4 regions of the Paenibacillus sp. FSL L8-0644 genome follow, and region 2 is predicted to be linked to each of the others. Evidence: a T-box and tRNA genes for the amino acid it is inferred to sense, from the RefSeq annotation. Region 2 holds a T-box; the other regions hold tRNA genes.
The links. A T-box is a leader RNA that pairs with one kind of tRNA and senses whether it is charged. The one in region 2 lies ahead of argS (arginine--tRNA ligase), so its partner is inferred to be a tRNA-Arg.
Positions count from the first base shown of each region.

Region 1 (5,074 bases), 1.8 Mb from region 2:
ATTAAAATGAACACCTGTATTCATCCGCTTCCTTATGTCCCATTAAAACGGAAGCAGCAAGCATGAAACGTGAACACCTTACAAAATATTTTAACATGTTCAGAGTCTCGTGTCATATTTGCATGCGCTCATATATGCAGTGCGGGCTATTTACAGTACACTCTGCCGAGACCTTCTCATATTTAACCATGTTTCGTATGTATGTGCAAATATACGGTAGTGACTTATGTAAAACAAGAAAACGCGACTCACAGCACTTTCCATAAACGACTAAAATTTGGGTTATCAAAGGTAAAAATAAGGCACGTAACTTTCACTACGTGCCTTATCCCTATCTAATTACTACGTTTCAGCTTGTTACAGCATACTCCGTATATTTTATCGTCTGAATTACTCAGCAGCTTCAACTGGCGCTTCTACTTCTTTGCTGTTTTCCACCAACAAAGCAATGGTTTTGCGCAGTGAAATTTCTTCTTTCAGGTTAGCGAACGAGCCGTTACCTTCCAGAATGCTACGGATTTCTTCAACTGAACGTTTGTAAGCTTCAGCCATGTTTTTCAGTTCTTCATCAATTTCCGCTTCGGAAACTTCGATGTTTTCTGCTTTAGCCACTTGCTCCAGCACGAGGTTGTTACGTACGCGCTTCTCAGCATCAGCTTTCATTTGCTCTTCCAGGTCTTCCTTGCTTTGACCAGAGAATCCAAGGAACATTTCAAGGTTCATACCTTGGCTACGCAAACGGTTGTCGAAATCGCGAACCATGTTTTGCACTTCGCTCTTCACCATTGCTTCAGGAATGTCGATTGTTGCATTCTCAGCAACTTTCTCCACTACAGCACCCTCGCGGGCTGCTTTAGCTTCGTTTTCCTTACGATCCAACAATTGCTTTTTCAAGTCTTCCTTGAATTCAGCCAGTGTGTCAAATTCGCTTACATCTTTAGCAAATTCATCGTCCAGTTCAGGAAGAACTTTGCGTTTCAGTTCGTGAACTTTCACTTTGAATACCGCTTGTTTGCCAGCGAGGTCAGCAGAATGGTAGTTCTCAGGGAACGTTACTTCAACGTCCTTGGAATCGCCAGTGTGCAAACCAACCACTTGCTCTTCAAAACCAGGGATGAATGTGTTAGATCCCAGTTCCAAAGAATACTTCTCAGCTTGTCCGCCTTCGAATGGTACACCGTCCACGGAACCATCGAAGTCAATAATAGCTGTATCACCGGATTGAGCAGCATCTTCATCAACGACAACCAGTTCAGCATGACGTTGTTGCAGGCGCTCCAGTTCTTGAGCCAGTTCTTCGTCGCTTACTTCGAGTTTGCTTACAGGCACTTCTACGCCTTTGTAATCGCCCAAAGTCACTTCAGGTTTAACAGTAACCTTTGCTTTGAACTTGAAAGATTCGCCTTTAGCAAATTGATCAATTTCAACGTCAGGGCTGTCAACCGGGAAGATGTCCGTTTGCTCTACAGCTTGGCTGTAAGCTTCTGGCAACAGGATGTCAATTGCATCTTGGTACAGACTTTCAATACCATAGCGTTTTTCAAAGATAGGACGTGGTACTTTACCTTTACGGAATCCTGGTACACTTACTTGTTTTGCCACTTTATTAAAAGCTTTGTCGAGTGCAGCGGCTACACGATCCGCGTCAACCTCAACTTCAAGAACCCCAAGGTTCTTCTCTATTTTCTCCCAAGTTGCTTTCATTTTATGCTTTCCCCTCCAACAAAATCTTCACTTAGTTTTCATTACAATCAACGCACACAAAATAACCACTATAGTATATCTAACATTACTGTCTTTTTCAAGAGCAGCCCTTTGAATGCTTCACAGGTAAACGTTTCCGGTCACTAAGGAGTGTGCATTCCCGCCGCTACGAATAGTCGCATCGACCGATACGCCTGCTCAAAACGGAAGCGCAACGCATCTGTAATACCATATATAGCACGGGTTTCTTCCTCATTATTATTACCGTTCAAACTTTCCGAAACGGTCTGATGGAGTGCTGCAGCCCAAATATCCGGCATTCCGTCCTCTTCCACCAACATGGATCTATAATCATTCGTACCGTATACTGCCATCACAAACTGTGACCACAACTCCTGTGCAAAATAGAATAGTGTAGGCTCGTGCACCTCAGTCTGATCAGCCACCCGTTCCAAAATACGCATAATCGACTCTGGAAAATCACCAGGCTGTAACGGAACCGTTTCAATGTCGATTTCCGCTTGTTCATCACCCCGTCTGATTTCTATCGTCCCTTCCATTCCGCGTCGTCGCATTGTCTGTAGAACACGGAATTGAAGTAAAGGATGGATTTCCCGGTCCGTAATCCAGCGAAGCAAGGCATCGTCGATTTCTGGCAGTTCCAAATAGGACAACTGCTCCAACGCTAAAATCGTCTGTTCGGATAAGGGTTCATCCATAGCCATCCGCAACAGCTTGTTGCCGTAGCCCGCATCCTGCTCCTGCTTAAAGCGTGCATGACGGCGAGCTAACTCTACTTCACTGACCTCTTCTTCCACAGCGTCCGTTACCGCCCCGCTGTCAGCGTACTGTGGAAATGCAGCTTCCAGCCATTGTAATAGAGCGTTCCATTCATCGTATTGCTTCTGCTCCTGTCCCTGACACTGCATTAAAAAACGCAGCATCGCCATCGCCTCTCCGTAACGTTCGTTTTCAAGCATCACAGTAAGTTGGATTTGATAATAGTCCAGTGTCTTCGGAAACAATACAATATTATTTTCTTTTGTCGTCACCTTGGAGTCCTTTATTCAAGGCACCCCCTCTCCTTCACAAGCTCAAGTATTTGTAGATTATATGAGAAACAGTAGCCGAAGTCCAACCACTCGTCTTACACATATTCACCTGTATTCTAACATACCCTTTTATAAGGCAAAAAAAACTACGTCTACTCAGAATTTATGCTGTATAAAGCCTAAATAAGCGATATATGCAAAATAAGACTTGAATTTCTTTTATCCATATGATATATTAATATTCGCTTGAATTTTATGTCCCAGTAGCTCAGCTGGATAGAGCAACGGCCTTCTAAGCCGTCGGTCGGGGGTTCGAATCCCTCCTGGGACGTCATAACAAGAAGCTTCCATAATGGAGGCTTTTTTTGTTCTCATGAGATAACTCACAGGGGAACGTCGGCCCATCGGCATCGTTAGCCTATACTTCGCAGTCAACCATAGGGAGAGTATCTCTCTTGATAAATTCATCAAAAAAAGCTTCCGCAAGGGAGCTTTTTTTGATGATAAATAATGTAGAAAGAATAGTCTGCCACGCTACTTTAGGCGCTGGTTTCAAGTCACTACTCTTTCAATAAAACGCAGATATTGCTATCATCTATCATGTTACACCATTTTGAAGTAAAGGAGGTTGGCTGACTCCCTTGACTACGAATAAACTCCAAAAGTCGCGGGAAATTCATCGTTTTGTTGCCACTTTGCTTTCTATATTAGGTACTGGATTGGGTATGTTTTATCTCGCCATTCCTTCCTATATGATTGGAGGAGCGGCTCTGATCATCACACAGGGAATTCTGATCTATTTTACATTATTTTCTCTCGGATACCTGCTTATTATTTCGGGACCGCTGGCCATTATTCTCCACATTTTAGGCATTATTTTTACAATACGATCTTTTCAAATTACAAGCAAAGTGGGTAGCGCGCCGACAAGTGCATCGTTGCCTTCCAAATGGCGCATGTTGCTCAGTCTCACTGTGGGAGCTACACTTCTACTTCTTGCAGTCACAATGAAATACGTAGATATTATAGAACCTTTTACACAAACAGGTGAAAATAAACGCAACGTAGCCGCAGAATCAGAGCAATATCTGGAGCAGAAATACGGAGAGGACTTTCAAATTCAAAATATTAGCTATCATAGTATTCCCTTCACTGAATATACCATGGAGGCGATCTCTAATCGTCATCCTTCCGTCCTCTTTAACATGACCAAGCGTCCTTATGAGGATGTCCCATTTAGAGAAAAATATCTTAACGCCCTTTGGGAGAGCCAACTGGACATGAAGCTCAAACCTGTTATACAGAAGCTATACAATGATGCAGCCGCTGTTCATTCTGGGGTGCAAGAAGGGGAAACAGATAAAATGATCAAAGAATACGACGATTTTAAACTGAATCCCGAAGCGGTCGGCGATCAATATATTCGTATAATTGTATTCGAGGATCTAACTGACTCAGGATTGTCATTGGAAAAAGAACGGGTATTACAAACTGCAAAAGTTCTCAAAACAGTGTTGGCCGGAAATAAAGCCTCATTAGACATCGAATACTTCCCTTCGGCTATGAATACCAACCGAAACCTTAAGGCAATAGAACTAAACGATTATATGTTTGGTCAGGACCATTTTGATGAAAAGACCTATGAAGTCAAGATAGAAGACATTTATAAGCTTATGTCAACAAAGGATATACAAATCACATCGCTTGACCGCGTGAAGTAGCAAGGAGATTAATCAAATGAAATTAATATCTTGGAATGTAAATGGCTTAAGAGCCTGTGTGACCAAAGGGTTTTATACTTATTTAAAAGAAACGAATGCCGATATTTTTTGCGTACAGGAAACGAAGCTTCAAGAAGGGCAGATCCTCATGGAAAACATGGAGGAATACACACAATACTGGAATTATGCTGAGAAAAAAGGGTATTCCGGCACGGCTATTTTCACCAAAATCAAGCCGCTCTCTGTGCATTATGGACTTGAAGAAAATGAAGAACCGGAGGGCCGAACCATCACTTTGGAATTCGAAAAATTTTATCTCGTCAATGTGTACACACCGAATACCAAACGGGACTTATCCCGACTGCCCTACAGACTGGAATGGGAAGACCGTTTTCGCAGCTACCTGCAACAACTGGATGCTTTGAAGCCTGTCATCGTGTGTGGAGACTTGAACGTAGCTCATCAGGAGATCGATCTCAAAAACGCCAAAGCTAACTACGGAAATGCCGGTTTTACGCCTGAGGAACGGGAACGCATGTCACAGCTGCTAGACGCCGGATTTATAGATACCTTCAGAACCTTTTATCCTGACCGGAC
Region 1 is NZ_JBBOYN010000001.1:4,153,464-4,158,537, forward strand. It holds gene tig (trigger factor) at 391-1,704, opposite strand; gene NSS94_RS18830 (hypothetical protein) at 1,848-2,756, opposite strand; tRNA gene NSS94_RS18835 (tRNA-Arg) at 3,014-3,087, shown strand; gene NSS94_RS18840 (hypothetical protein) at 3,398-4,477, shown strand; gene NSS94_RS18845 (exodeoxyribonuclease III) at 4,494-5,074, shown strand, end outside.
Region 1: it encodes a tRNA-Arg, which carries the amino acid that the T-box ahead of argS (arginine--tRNA ligase) is inferred to sense. The anticodon was not compared.

Region 2 (5,074 bases):
CGATGAACATTTGGCATGAAAAAAACCAGCAAGTCTCCCCCACAAATTGGAGACTCGCTGGTTTTTTTATAACTATAACATATGGCTTGCAATTTTATTTAGCTGCAGAATTGCCTGTTCCCGTGGGCGGAAGCACTGTTCCATCTACCGCTTTAAGCGTAACCTTATACTTACTGTCTACCATTGTACTTGTGTGGGTATCCGTAATGACCTGAATATTCATTTCCCCTGGCTTTGGACTAGTCAACTTGTAGTAAATTACTGCATTTGTATCACCTACGTAGTCGATGTGATCCACTTCAATGCCGTAACCCGGATTAGGTGCCTGCAAACGAGTAATTGTCACTTTGTTCTGCTGGTCATTCGCCTTCTCTATACTCATACTAATGTTATTTTGGTGAACCGGATCTGCAGGCTCAACCGGATTTTCAGGAGTGGATTCAACTGGTTTATGATTTTGCACAAATTCGGATGCGTTATAGACCATTTCTGCTGCCTCCATCCGGGTTACTTTACGATCCGGGTTAAAATTGCTCTGTTCGTCCAATTTTGCAATTTTAGTCAACAGCAGGAATTGAACTGCTGCGTTAGATTCCTGATCTAGTTTTTTGCCATCCGCTACATTAATGTACATACGGACAGTTGGATATTCACCCGTTGCACTCACTGCTTTATACAGAATATTAGCAAATTGTTCTCTTGTCATACGAGTGCTTGGATCAATATCTGGTGACAAAGGGATTTGGTGTTGGGCTGCAATCCGATAGGACTGAGCATACCATGCGGAAGCCGGAATGTTTGCAAAGGAACCCGTTGTGAAATCAGGCATCACCTGAAGATCCATTGCACGAACAACCAAGTGTACTCCTTGTGCATACGTGAGCGTTTGATCCGGTGCAAATTTATCCTTGGTTATTCCTTGAATAATTCCTTTGTCCTGAAGTGAGTTTACGATCTTCTCCTGTTCAGCTCCCTTTATATCCAGAAAAGCAGAAGCCGACGTAGCCACTGCCAATGAGCAGACGACAAGCAGGGCAGCTGTCACACTTTTGTTCTTTTTCATGAGATACACCTCCATGTTTACTTTGCTTCTATACTTACCGACGCAATAGAATCATCAAATGTTTCAAATATACACAAATTGGTTGCAAAACGGTGGAATTCCTGCGATTAGTGTACCCGTCTAACTCTTTTCTGCTCACAACATTTATGCATACCCAAAAGTGGCTGCAACAGATTAATCTTTTACAGTATTCCTTTGGAAGAGCCAGGTATGGGTAGCAGTCATCCCGCCAGCAAAAACTCGCTCCCTTCGTTCGCTTTGCTTACATCCGATTCGGTGCTTTCAGACCAAGAAGTTGCAGCGCGCATGCCAGAATATCGGCAGTTTGTTCCGCCAACTGAATACGCCATTGTCCACCATCGACAATCCTTTCCTTGGCGTAAAACCGGTTAAACGCCTGGGCCGTATCCAATGCAAATCTCGCAATTACCGAAGGCTCTAGTTGGCGAGCCGCACGTATCAGTTGCCCGTGATAGCGACCCAATTGCTTAAGCAGCGCCCAACCTGCGTCACCCAATATTTCATCCGATACGCCATTCAAATCACGAGAATGGCTATCTTGGACAAGGTCATTGTCGCTAGGGTTAGTATTAACATCAACATCGGCGCGAGCGTGAGCTTTCTCCAGAAGGCTGCGTATGCGCGCATGAGTATACTGCACATAAGGCCCGGTCTCGCCTTCAAAGGTCAGCGCCTCCTCCAACGAAAAGTCCACTTCATTCAGCCGGTTGTTTTTTAAATCACCAAAAATAATCGCCCCGATGCCAACGTCCTCCGCTATTGCCTGTTGTTCCTGTAAACCAGGGTTCTTCTGAGTAATGATGCCTTGAGCACGCGCTACAGCTTCATCCAGCACCTCCTCCAGCTTCACAACCTTGCCACGTCTTGTGGACATTTTCTTACCCGCAAACCGCATTAATCCAAACGGCACATGCTCACATTGCTCCGCCCATGCCTCCCCTGCATGCTTCAGCACCGCAAACACCTGCTGGAAATGCAACTTCTGTTCTCCACCAACGACGTACAGCAAACGATCAGCCTTCATCACTTCATGACGATAAATCGCTGTTGCCAGATCACGTGTCGGATAAATGGTGGTTCCATCCTTTTTCAGAATAAGACACGGAGGCAGTTCCTCGTCTTCCAGGCGAACTACGAGCGCCCCATCACTTTCCTCCAACAATCCTTTTGCTCTTAATTGATCAATAACTGCCTGCATCTTATCATTGTAAAAACTTTCTCCCAGCACATGGTCAAATGCAATGTTTAGACGCTGGTACATACGATCAAATTCACCCAGACTGATTTCAACAAAAAACTCCCATAGTTGTCGAGCCTCCGCATCCCCATGTTCCAAACGTCGGAACCACTCGCGCCCTTCATCCTCCAAAGTCGGATCATGATCGGCCTCCTGATGAAAACGCACATATAGCTTTAGCGATTCACCAATCGGATCATGTTGTAACTGCTCCTCATTTCCCCATCTTTTATAGGCCGCAATTTGCTTACCAAACTGTGTTCCCCAATCCCCAAGATGATTCACACTAATAGGTACATAACCTGTTTCACCAAGTATGCGATACAAGGCAGCACCGATAACCGTAGAGCGAAGATGACCGATACCAAACGGTTTGGCAATATTAGGCGAGGACATATCAATAACTACCCGCTGCCCGTTCCCGATATTAGGCCTGAGGAAATCAGCCTTGCTCAATTCAGCAAGCATAAGCGGAATATGAACCGATCGATCCAAGGTTATGTTTACATAGGCACCCGATGCTGAAGCGGTTAAACCTTCTTTATGGCCTACTAGTTCCGCCAATTCCAGTGCAATGTGCTGCGGAGACTTTCGAAACTTTTTAGCCAGCATAAAACAGGGAAACGCCACATCTCCCCATTCAGGCTGCGGAGGCACCTCAAATAAAGATAAAATTTCTTTTTCCTCCAAGCCCGTATGGGCTAATATCGCTTGAGCAGCAATCCTCATTAACATGATGATCTCTCTCCTTCTTTTTATAGAATCTAACAAAAAAAGCCCCCGCCTCTTGAAATCATTCAAGAGACGAGAACTTCAATATCCCGCGGTACCACTCTTCGTAAATCGGTTGTGCAGCTAAAGCTAACTACACAAATCGCGATTTCACTCCAATGACTAATAACGGTGTCTGCCGGGCTGATCTACTAGAAGTTCTGCTCGTTGGATCAACCGTCTCCCGGGTGCGCTTCACATCGGACCTCATACCGGCTTCCACCTCTTCCGGCTCGCTGTAATGATACGGCTCAGCTGCTACTTTCCCGTTCCGTGACGTTAATTCCATTCATTATACAAACCTATTCAGTAGAAAGCAACCTATTATTTCCTCTTCAGGCACTAGTTCCATATATGTAATTACACTGCCACCAATTGGCGGCATGCCTGAACGCAACGACGGCAGGCTTCTGCACAATGTTTACAATGATCATGGGAATGCTTGCTGCATTCAGCAGCACATACCTCACAGGCCTTGGCGCACAGCTCACAGATTTGCTCGGCAAAATCCGTTCCACGCTGCATCATTTGAGCAGCAAATCCGCATATTTCTGCACATTCCCTACTCACTCGAATACATTCACGCAGCATAGCTAAATCATATTCCTTCAAACTCGCTACGTAACATACATTGCAAGCGTTCATACATTCCAGGCAAGCATCCACGCATTGTTGGTATGAATGATTCATATTACATTACCTCCCAGTTGTTGACCCTGCTGTACTATTACCCACTGTCCCTTGAGGTTAATCATTTGATGTGCGCGCTTTCAATAAAACAAGACAATACAATCCCGACTTATGTAAGGAAGTGTACTATATTCCAGTGTGCAAATGCAAGGATATTAATCACATGGATTTTTAGCCCCTGTTTCTGACTTGCATACGCTCAGTCATTGCTCTATTGTAAAAAGTGTATGTCTAACCACCGATCAAGGAGTGAACATTTTAATGAATATGTCTTCTGTAGAGGAACACCGTCAGGAATCCCCCCAACAAGTGAATTGCATGGTCGTGACTGTCTCGGACACACGCACCGTGGAAACAGATACTGGGGGACGACTGCTCATGGATCTACTAGAAACCAATGGATATACAGTTGTTCGATATGTCATCGTCAAGGATGACTACGAAGGTATTCAGCAGTTAGTATCCGAAGCAGCGGCACAGGATGACATCGAGGCTGTTCTTTTGACAGGTGGTACCGGTATTTCTCCACGTGATACTACTTATGAAGCTGTCTCCTCTCTACTGGATAAGGAACTACCTGGCTTTGGGGAAATCTTCCGTTATTTAAGCTATGCTGAGGACATTGGTTCAGCAGCTATCTTAAGCCGGGCTGTAGCTGGCACTGTGGGTCAGACAGCTGTATTTTCTATGCCTGGCTCACGCGGAGCCGTTCGTTTGGCAATGGAACGCATTATTGTCCCTGAGCTACGACATGTGATGAGAGAAATTTATAAATAAGCTCCTATTTCCTACATGCTCCAACACAAAGAGGCACCCCATGCATTCATGAGGTGCCTCTTCCAACTATTCTTTTTCTTCAACTTCGGGCTGCATATAGCTGTCGATCAGCTTTTGCTTTAGCTCCCATACCTTCTCGCTCAGATTTACACGATAAATTTCAGGGTTCAGCTTCCTCAAATATTCTGGCCAGAACAGTTTTAACTGTGAAGTATGGTAGGCACGAATTTCATCCAGCTCGGGAAGCTCATATACCTTCTGTCCATTTATAAAAATAGGCTCAAGCATCGGCACGGCTTCGTAATTTTCTACATACTTCTTCATATACGGATGCAAAGGGTTAAACAGCTTCAGGCGCTTACCATTACGCGGACGCTCTTCATCCGGAAAAGAAATATAATCGGCTACAGCTCTCCCTTTCTTCTTATCCACAATGCGATATACATCCTTTTTGCCTGGTGTGGATACTTTTTCTGGATTCCCCGAGATCTTAATCGTCGGCAGCATTTCGCCAT
Region 2 is NZ_JBBOYN010000001.1:2,319,105-2,324,178, reverse strand. It holds gene NSS94_RS10690 (S-layer homology domain-containing protein) at 95-1,063, opposite strand; gene argS (arginine--tRNA ligase) at 1,326-3,056, opposite strand; T-box leader at 3,119-3,375, opposite strand; gene NSS94_RS10680 (four-helix bundle copper-binding protein) at 3,453-3,782, opposite strand; gene NSS94_RS10675 (MogA/MoaB family molybdenum cofactor biosynthesis protein) at 4,044-4,559, shown strand; gene NSS94_RS10670 (nicotinate phosphoribosyltransferase) at 4,626-5,074, opposite strand, start outside.

Region 3 (5,074 bases), 2.1 Mb from region 2:
CATACCAAGCTACAGTTTTCACCAGTTGTTTGTCGCCGACAGTCAGAACTTTAGTTTGAGTTGCATCGAACAAAGAACCGAAAGTGAGGCCTTTGATGTCGGAAGAAACGATTTGATCTTCAGTGTATCCATAAGTTTCAGGATCGGAAGCTTCTTTCATCGCTGCGTTGATTTCTTCAGCAGTTACGTTTTTCTCCAGAACTGTTACCAACTCAGTCAGGGAACCTGTAGGTACTGGAACACGTTGAGCCGCGCCATCCAATTTACCTTTCAACTCAGGGATAACCAAACCGATTGCTTTAGCAGCACCAGTTGTGTTAGGAATGATGTTTTCAGCTGCTGCACGAGCACGACGGAAGTCACCTTTAGCATGTGGAGCATCCAAAGTGTTTTGGTCGCCAGTGTAAGCATGAATTGTAGTCATCAAACCTTCAACGATACCAAATTTATCTTGCAGTGTTTTAGCCATAGGAGCCAGGCAGTTCGTTGTGCAAGAAGCACCAGAGATTACAGTTTCAGTTCCATCCAGAATTTCATGGTTTACGTTGTAAACGACAGTTTTCATGTCGCCAGTAGCTGGAGCGGAGATAACAACTTTTTTAGCGCCGCCTTTCAAATGTTTCTCAGCAGCTTCTTTAGTTGTGAAGAAACCTGTGCATTCCAGAACGATGTCTACACCCAGGTCTCCCCAAGGGAGTTCTTCAGGGTTGCGGTTAGCCAAAACTTTAACTTCTTTACCGTTTACTTTGAAGAAGCCATCATGTACTTCTACTTGTCCTTGGAAATTACCTTGTGTTGTATCATATTTCAACAAATGTGCCAACATTTTGGAATCTGTCAAGTCATTGATTGCTACTACTTCAATACCTTCCACGTTTTGAATCCGACGGAAAGCAAGGCGTCCAATACGTCCGAAACCATTAATACCAACTTTAACTGTCATGAGTGAGTTCCTCCCAAAGTTCGTTTAGTTTAGTTTTATATATTCAAGACAGACCCGAAAGCCTGTCAAGACAACACGATTCATAAATCCTATATTAATCATTTAAATAACGACTTACAATCTCAACAGCAGCGCCTTCGTCGGTGACTAGAATGTCTTCTTGCCCGAAACGCAGTACCGCATGAATAGCGGCCGCCTTGTTCTTGCCTCCAGCTACACCTAGAACCGTATCGGTACGCCTAATGTCCTCCAATCGGAGTCCAAGCGTCAGCATTCTGTGAACAACGACGCCATCTTCGTTAAAATAATAACCAAACGATTCGGCTACCGCCCCTTCACTGCTGATCTGGGCAAAGGTTTCGGGATCAAGTTTACGTCTATGTGCCATCGCTATGGCGTTGCCTATCCCGTGAATGATGATACGACTCTCGCGAATCAGGCTCAATATATCCTGAATGTTCGTATCTTCAAGCAAGGAGTTGTAAGCATGATTGCTGAGCAAATCCGGTACATGGAGCAGACGGTATTGAGCGCCGACCTTGCGAGCCATTGTGGAAGCAATTGTGTTGGCCTGCATTTCCATGCTTTCTCCCAAACCCCCGCGTGCCGGTACAAACCACCCACCCTTAAGGGGGCCATTAGAAGGCAATGCCAGTTGTTCCGCCACGTCTGCAATCGTCGTGCCACCTGTTACAGCGACCACATCCTCGTCGTCCATAACACTTAGCAACGCTTTTGCTCCAGCGCGCCCCAGCTCCTGCTTTGTTAACGGAGAAACATCCGAATCCCCTGGAACGACAACCACCTTCCTCAAACCATAGGCTTGACGAATCTGGTCCTCCAATTGGGACAGGCCGAACAAGTTGTTCGCAATCGGCTCCAGCTGTTCCAGCAGATCCAGTCCTGCTTTGCTCACCTTCATGCCTACACTCTCAATCTCAATTAGCCCCTGAGCTTTAAGAAGATCGGTTTCGGCGCGCAACACGCGCTCGGTCATGTTCAGTGAAGCTGCCAGTGTTCTGCGTCCAACAACATCGGACAGCATAATCTGATGCAGGATCGTGTACCTTTTTTTCAAAACATCCATGAGGTCGGGCAGAAGCTGCTTCTGTATTTCTAATATCTTTCGCATGCTTTCCACTCCCGCACACTTCTAAGTTCTGTCTCTAATGCTCTATCTCTAACTGGTCTTAAAACGTCCCGGGATAACTTTTTAAGTCCCACGTATATCTTAACCAATATTTGCTCCATATGCAAGTCTATCTGAACCTATATTTCTCAACCATTTGTCTGAATATGCGCATTTAATAAAAGCTTGCAATTCACTGCTGTATATCATATAATCATCTTTGTTTCCAATTAGCTGTTTAATTAGTTAGTTGTTTGCATTGAATCAACTATGCGCCCGTGGTCCAACGGATATGACGTAGGCCTCCGGAGCCTGAGATCGAGGTTCGATTCCTCGCGGGCGCGCCATTTTAAATGAACGCTTAAATGCTTCTATATAATGTTTTAACCAATAAGAGCGCTGAGGGCTCTTTTTTTTAATCATTAGTTTGACTTTCTTTGACTTTTTGTTTGAAATTGTTTATCATGTGGTTAATACGGTAACAGTTTATAAATAAGGGACGTGTACTCGGCATGTCCACCAAATCCACTAACGATATTTAAGGGAGGTTTTTTGACGTGAGCTATGTTCCTATGGTAGTAGAACAAAGTAACCGCGGCGAACGCGCCTATGACATTTATTCCAGACTGTTAAAGGATCGCATTATTTTGTTAGGCTCGGACGTCAATGACGTTGTAGCCAACTCTATAATTGCGCAAATGCTGTTTTTGGCTGCCGAAGATCCTGAAAAAGATATTCACTTGTATATTAACAGTCCTGGCGGTTCCATTACAGCTGGTATGGCCATTTTCGATACGATGCAATACATTAAACCTGATGTATCTACGATTTGTGTAGGTATGGCGGCTTCCATGGGCGCGTTCTTGCTGAATGCAGGCGCCAAAGGTAAACGTTTCGCTTTGCCAAACAGTGAAATTATGATTCACCAACCTCTGGGTGGTGCACAAGGCCAGGCAACGGATATCGAAATCCGCGCACGCCGCATTCTGAAAATGCGTGATAAACTGAACCGCATTCTCGCAGATCGCACAGGCCAACCACTGGAACGTATTGAAAAAGATACAGACCGTGACTACTTCATGTCTGCTGATGATGCCAAAGAATACGGTATTATTGATAAAGTGCTAACTAGCTCCTCTCCAGAAGGTGTATAAGAGAAAAAATTTGCCTCTCGATAGCTGGTAAATGAAAAAGCTGCTCCGGATGTTATTATCCGGTAGGCAGCTTTTTTGCTTTATTGTTTTTTAGAGTATAGACAGTCCAACTTACTCATTTCTACTATTAAATCTGTCCCGCAAAAGGCTTTCCGCCTTGAGGCAGCAGTTGACCGAACGAGTAGGTAAACTCCGGAATTCCATACGCGTATGGCGCATAATCATACAAATCAAACACGATTGTTACTCCACTGTTCGTCACATAAAAATTCTGATCTGCCGCCAACTCTTTAAATTTACCGAATCCTTCACCAGCCTGAAGCGCATCGATTTTTTTCTTCAAATCAGCATTGAGGAACTTTTTGTAATTTGGATTCGCCTTCAATACGTCAGACAACTGCAGCAGTTTACCATCAGCGAGCGAGAACGTATATCCTTTACGTACCGTCATTCCATGTGCGCCACCCATATACGAGTAATCCTGCATAATCACACTTAGAATACCGTCCTTGTTATAGGCAATTGCAAAATCATTTTCGAAATCATATGGTCTTTCTGTTGTAGCCTCTCCCTCAGCCACCATCTTTTTGCCTGCTGCCAATATACCCTCTGCATGCTTTTTAAGCACATGGTTAATGGCCTGCTCTGCCTCAGGATTCAGCTGGCTGCCGCTGATTTGCGGATACTTAACTTTGTAAGATACCTTCGCATTACTCGAAGCTGGAAGTGTTTGAGACGCAATTGTGATCGGGTTTAGCTGACTTTTACTTAGCGTTACTGTCTTCTGAGCTGCGTTCCATTGAGCATCTATGCCTAGATAGTCTTTCAACAGACTCATAGGAATGTATAGCTTCCCAGCGATCTGTTTGGCATCCATACTACGTGTATTGATTCCATTGACGTTGACGTAGGCATCCGAGGAAGAAGCCATAATGTAAAGTTTATTGTACCCGCTACCTACGGTATAGGTCGTTGCTTTCGCATCATAGCTTACTGGAATCCCCAAGCTGTCACGCAGTGCGGCCACCGGAATCATTGTACTCCCGTTCACTTGAACACCTTTAGCGGGCAACGTTTTACCATTCCATTGGATAGTGATTCCTGGTTGCTGTGTTGCCGCTTGCTGCTGTTTAATCGATGCTGCCTGGATATATGAAACGGGAACAGCTGCAACTCCTGCTAAAATCCCTGCTGCCAGCAGTGCTGAACCCCATTTTTTCGTATGCTTATTCATATTAAGTATTCCTCCTGTTATTATTTCTGTATTGTCTATGTGTAAATAATCACTTTACTTATTATATCTATACCCCATTGTATGTAGTTTACAATCTGTACACTCCCCGATTTCAATCTGTACACCTAATAACCCTTAGCTATGACAGACTCATTACAAAAAGGTTTCGGTATACAAAAAAAGCCAGCAAGCCAGCCTGCGCATGATGCAGGCCGCTTGTGGCTTCGTTTGATGATCTAATATTAGTTCATTTCGTATTGAGCCGACACCTGAACTTTCACTGTTACTTGCCCCGATTGTATGTCTGTCCCGCTACCTGCTAAATCCATGAGCGATTTTGACATGGCATTTTCACGTTGTGTAAAGACTTGTGCTTCTCCGCCATCTACCGTCACATTCACAAGAGCACCTAATCCGCGTTTGGCCGCTTTAGCTACAGCACTGGCTTTAGATTGTGCGCTTCCCAATGCTTTAGTAATGGCTTCTTCCTCATAAGTCGAAGGATCTTCCACCGAAAAACGAACATTATCTACGTTATTGGCTCCGGACTTGGTCGCCTCATCCAACAACTGACCTATTTTATCCAAATCGCGGTATTTAACGGAAAGTGTATG
Region 3 is NZ_JBBOYN010000001.1:210,917-215,990, reverse strand. It holds gene gap (type I glyceraldehyde-3-phosphate dehydrogenase) at 1-943, opposite strand, end outside; gene NSS94_RS00950 (sugar-binding transcriptional regulator) at 1,038-2,075, opposite strand; tRNA gene NSS94_RS00945 (tRNA-Arg) at 2,345-2,419, shown strand; gene clpP (ATP-dependent Clp endopeptidase proteolytic subunit ClpP) at 2,630-3,226, shown strand; gene NSS94_RS00935 (PdaC/SigV domain-containing protein) at 3,354-4,460, opposite strand; gene NSS94_RS00930 (SIMPL domain-containing protein) at 4,703-5,074, opposite strand, start outside.
Region 3: it encodes a tRNA-Arg, which carries the amino acid that the T-box ahead of argS (arginine--tRNA ligase) is inferred to sense. The anticodon was not compared.

Region 4 (5,074 bases), 1.9 Mb from region 2:
CCTGTCATCTTAATGCTCCACGGAATGTTCCATACATATTGCACCAATCGATGATCGCAATACGGTACCCGCACTTCGAGTCCGGCTCCCATACTCATCCGATCCTTGCGGTCCAGCAGAGTAGGCATAAAGCGGGTGATGTTCAAATAGGACATAACGCGCATTTGTGCAGCTTTTCCTGTTTCTCCTGGTAGCTTCGGCACTTCTCCTACCGCTTCGGAGTAGCGGTCGTTCAAATACTCCAGCGGCTTGATCCAGTCCCGCACTTCGGGAGACAACAGACTGGCTCTCATGTCGGGTGCAACTGCCCACGGGAATGTACCCGAATTCAGCATATCCTCCCGGTGGAACCATGGATATCCGCCAAAAACTTCATCCGCAGCCTCGCCGGAAATAGCGACCGTAGCCCCTTTTTTAATCTCCCGGCAAAAGAGATACAGCGACGAATCCACGTCCGCCATTCCGGGTAAATCCCGCGTTAGCGTGGAGTTGTTCAGAGCTGCTACGACTTCTGGCGTATCGAATTCAATCCAGTGATGATTTGTCCCTAATTCATCCACCATCCGCTGAATCCAGGGGGCATCGGCTCCTGGTTGAAACGCATGGGCTTTAAAATGCTTGTCGTTATCCACATAATCGACCGAATACGTATGAACTTGTCCCTGCCCGGTACGTTTGTAATAATCGACAGCTAATGCGGATAGAGCGCTTGAATCCAACCCGCCAGACAATAAGGTGCACACCGGAACATCCGAAATGAGCTGCCGCTCCACCGTATCCAGCAACAGTTCTCGTACCTTAAGCGCCGTTTCTTCGGTGTTATCCTCATGCGCAATGCTTTCCAGTGTCCAGTAGGCTTGAATGCGCACGCCGTCGCGGCTGTAAGTTAGCGTATGCCCGGGGCGTAGCTCCTTCATAGACGAATAGACGCCGTGTCCGGGGGTACGTGCAGGCCCGATGATAAAAATTTCGGCCAATCCCTCGGCGTCCACTGCTGCTTCTACCGCTGGATGCTGAAGCAGTGCTTTGGGTTCTGAGCCAAATACGAATACTTCTTCGGTCTGGCTATAAAATAGCGGCTTCACTCCCAGCCGATCCCGTGCCAGAAATACCTGCTCCCGCTCACTATCCCAGACTGCAAACGCAAAAATGCCGTTTAACCGATCCACACATTCGGGGCCCCATTCGATATAGGATTCGAGCAGCACCTCCGTGTCGCATTGTGTACGGAAAAAATGCCCGCGCTGTTGCAGCTCTTTTTTCAGCTCAGGCGCGTTATATATTTCCCCGTTATATACAATCGTATAAGTGATATCCTCCAGCTGCCGGATCATGGGTTGAGCGCCATTTTCCGGGTCCATAACGCTCAGTCTTCGGTGTCCGAAGGCACACGGATTGGATATCCAGGTACCCGCAGCATCTGGTCCGCGATCGGAGAGCGTTTGTGCCATATTCAGCAGCAGCTCAGATTGATGCATTAAGTCTCCGTTCCACTGTATGAAACCTGTAATTCCGCACATGTCTGTTCATCCTCTCTTTGTCGTGTTCATCCAGTGTTGGAATGAATCAAAAACTAAATCCCCAGTTCAACAGTATATATGCCGAAAAGAAGCATAAAATGTCTGTCCGTTCCGAAAACTACTGATGGGGCAACCCGTCTACTCGCAAGGAAGGAGGAAGACCATGTACTACATCAAGGATGCCAAAATCCGCCGCTTCACTGAACTTGACGGAGTGCGTTGCGCTGAGGTAGAGGTGCGGCCTGGTGCCGCGGATGACCCGGAACTGCTGGTCTATATCACGGCCAAGGATCAGACGGATGGTCAGCATGACTACGACATGGTACGGATCATCCGCAATGACGCCGATCTGGAGCTGGATTGGTACGACAATAACCTGCATTCGGCATTTGAGGAAGTGACAGACAAGGCTTTTACCGATTCTACACACATTACTGCTGGTGAGGAGCGAGAGAAGTTCAAAAAAGAATTGCTCTCGTATGGGCAACTCAGTACAGAGTTCGCCAAGGAGTTCGGGGCATGAGGATATGGTGTGCTATGCCTCGGCTTTTGTTGATTTGGGCCCCGGCGCCATCGCCGGATCAGCGTGAAAGGAGGGGGAAATCATAGACGGCAAAGCGAATTATAAGAAAAATAAAGGCAGCAGTTATATTCACAACAATGAGTTTGCAGAAGAAGTACTGGAGAAAAACGTAAGACATGAGGTGCGTAGAAGTCCTAAACGCTTTGGGAATAAATAAGCAGCCATAGCCATCGAACTAAATAGCAACAGCAACTCATCAAAAATAACCCTAAAGAAGCCTCTGTATCCCGCCAAGTTTGCGGAATATAGGAGGCTTCTTTTGAACTAAGCCGCTTCACGCAGCGTCATAATTCCTTTGTAGATGTTATACACAAAAACCCCGAGATAGACCACTACGAATAGCAGTACAAACCCGATCACTGAACCTGCATGATTCGCCGTTATAATAAAATACACTAGCGGAATCGCCGCAATAATGGGGAAAATATGCGATAAAATAGCTTTTTTTGCATGTCCCTGAACATATTCGTCCCGTACTGCAATCCACACAATGACAGGCACTAGAAAAGGTGCGAAGAAAATGCTGAAATAACAAAGTGACGACAAAAGACCTCTCACGGATTAACCCCTCCTTTATGCATGGTTCTTTGTACATAATACCCCGTTAGCGTCCAAATGATTCCTTTGCAGCCAGCTTCCCTACATCATGAAAAAAATGCTTTTGACAGTTGCTCGAAATGTGATATAATAATCAATGCGCTGAATACATAAAGTTTTATTGATCACCATCTTGTCCCAGTAGCTCAGCTGGATAGAGCAACGGCCTTCTAAGCCGTCGGTCGGGGGTTCGAATCCCTCCTGGGACGTCGAAGCGTTCAGATATGTAAAGTTTGAACGAAATTAAAATGCTTCAAATCCTTGATATATAAGGGTTTGGGGCGTTTTTTCTTTTATTGGGGTTACGATAGAAAACGTTAGAATAAGGTGTGATTAATACACCTGTTTACACAAATTATACACACGATTTTTACACGCTATATAAACTAATACCCCTATATTGTAGCACGCCTGTTGAATAACCACAAAATGGCAGAAAAAAGATCGTCTTTTCTGCAGAATCGTTGGTACCATCCAAACGAATCCGAAAGAAGACGAACTTATGAGAAATTCTATCACGATTACATCTATCCTTCAATCCATGCTGACTCCTGAAGAAGTTCAAAGGGTTGTGAAGTTAATAGGTTATGAAGACAAAGCCCGCAAGTTTACGGTGTACCATTTACTCCAATACTGGTGCATGGCTGCGTTGGAACAATGGGGTAGCTATCGATCCATTGGGCTCCTTATCACGGAGAGCGTGGAGGTATTAAACTTCATGTCGCTTTACGAGCAGAAAATGGGCAACCCCTTCAGGGGGGCGAAACAGATCAATAAGGCTTGATGGCAGATTGAAGTCTTCTTTCGTTGGATCAAGCAACATTTGAATATTCCAACGCTGTTGGGCATGACTGAAAATGCGGTCTATGGGCAATTATTCTGTGCTCTAATCGTCTATGTCCTGCTCAATTGGCTATTTGTTGCTGCTCAGACTTCATGGCCCCAACATGCCGTTCTTTCCTTTGCGCGATTTTCTCGTCTATTTCTTCTTCAAAACTACCTGTTGAATGGCTGATTCAGATTCAGCGCGTTCTTCTTCAGTGCACCTCTTGTTTCATGAATTGAGTTACTTATTTTGGTTATTCAACAGGCGTGACAGAATCTAAAAGTATCTATAATCATAAAAGATTTATTCCACTTTTAGATAAGGATTGAGAAGACCATTTCAGCTAACTGCGGCTTTAGTTTAATAACAATCTTCCATAAAAGAGCGCGATTCTATAATAAGGATCAGTTCGTTTTCATTAAAGGGCCATATTATATCTTTTAATTTAAGTGAAACTGCCTAAAAAGTATGTTAATATCAGATTTAACAGACAGACAAACTGGTATTTATAGAGGCGAAATTATGAAAAAATATAGAATATATCAAGTAGACTCATTTACAAAAAATAGATTTCATGGTAACCCTGCTGGGGTTGTTCCAAATGCAAATGGACTTACAGATGAGCAGATGCAGAGAATTGCAAGAGAATTAAATAATTCGGAAACTGCATTTATTTTTGAAACAGATTCTTCAAATTATGATGTTGAAGTAAGATTTTTTACTCCAACAACAGAGGTTCCAATTTGTGGTCATGCAACAGTAGCAGCGCATTATATTTATGCAATTGAGAGAAAAGCTGAAACTGGAAGAATTATTCAAAAAACAAAAGCAGGTATATTGCCTGTTGATGTTATAAAGTATAAAGATGACTATTCTATTGTAATGACACAGGGAGAACCTTCTGTATCAGAGCCTTTAAATGAAGAAATAAGAAGTCAGATTGCAAATGCGTTAGGTATTTCTTGTAAAGATATTTGCATGGAATATCCAGTTGCAATATCTTCAACAGGTCATTCTAAGGTAATGGTTCCGATTTACTCCAATGAAATACTACATAGTTTAAAACCTGATTTGCAGAAGCTTACAGAAATCAGCAAGCATATTGGATGTAATGGATATTATGTTTTTACATTAAATCCACAAGAGGATATATTGGTTCACGGAAGAATGTTTGCTCCTGCAATTGGAATAGCTGAAGACCCGGTGACAGGAAATGCAAACGGACCGCTTGGAGCCTATTTGGTACACTATAACATTTTGCAAAATGAGAATGAGCAGTCTTTTGATTTTGATATTTTACAAGGTGAGGCAATCAAAAGAGAGGGAACAATGCATGTTCATGTGAAAAAGGAACAGGGAAAACCCGTATTAGTTCAAATTACGGGGAAAGCGGTTATTGCTTTTTCAACGGAGATCATACTTTAAAAAAGTTATCAATAAGCTTAATGACGGATTGTCAAGCCAAGTACAAACCAATAACACCAATGTCCCAGCAAGTACTCCTGGGACGTATAGCAAAGCTTCCTACATGTAGGAAGCTTTTTTGTG
Region 4 is NZ_JBBOYN010000001.1:4,208,642-4,213,715, reverse strand. It holds gene asnB (asparagine synthase (glutamine-hydrolyzing)) at 1-1,520, opposite strand, end outside; gene NSS94_RS19075 (hypothetical protein) at 1,684-2,043, shown strand; gene NSS94_RS19070 (DUF4870 domain-containing protein) at 2,368-2,661, opposite strand; tRNA gene NSS94_RS19065 (tRNA-Arg) at 2,836-2,909, shown strand; gene NSS94_RS19060 (hypothetical protein) at 3,203-3,484, shown strand; gene NSS94_RS19055 (PhzF family isomerase) at 4,049-4,951, shown strand.
Region 4: it encodes a tRNA-Arg, which carries the amino acid that the T-box ahead of argS (arginine--tRNA ligase) is inferred to sense. The anticodon was not compared.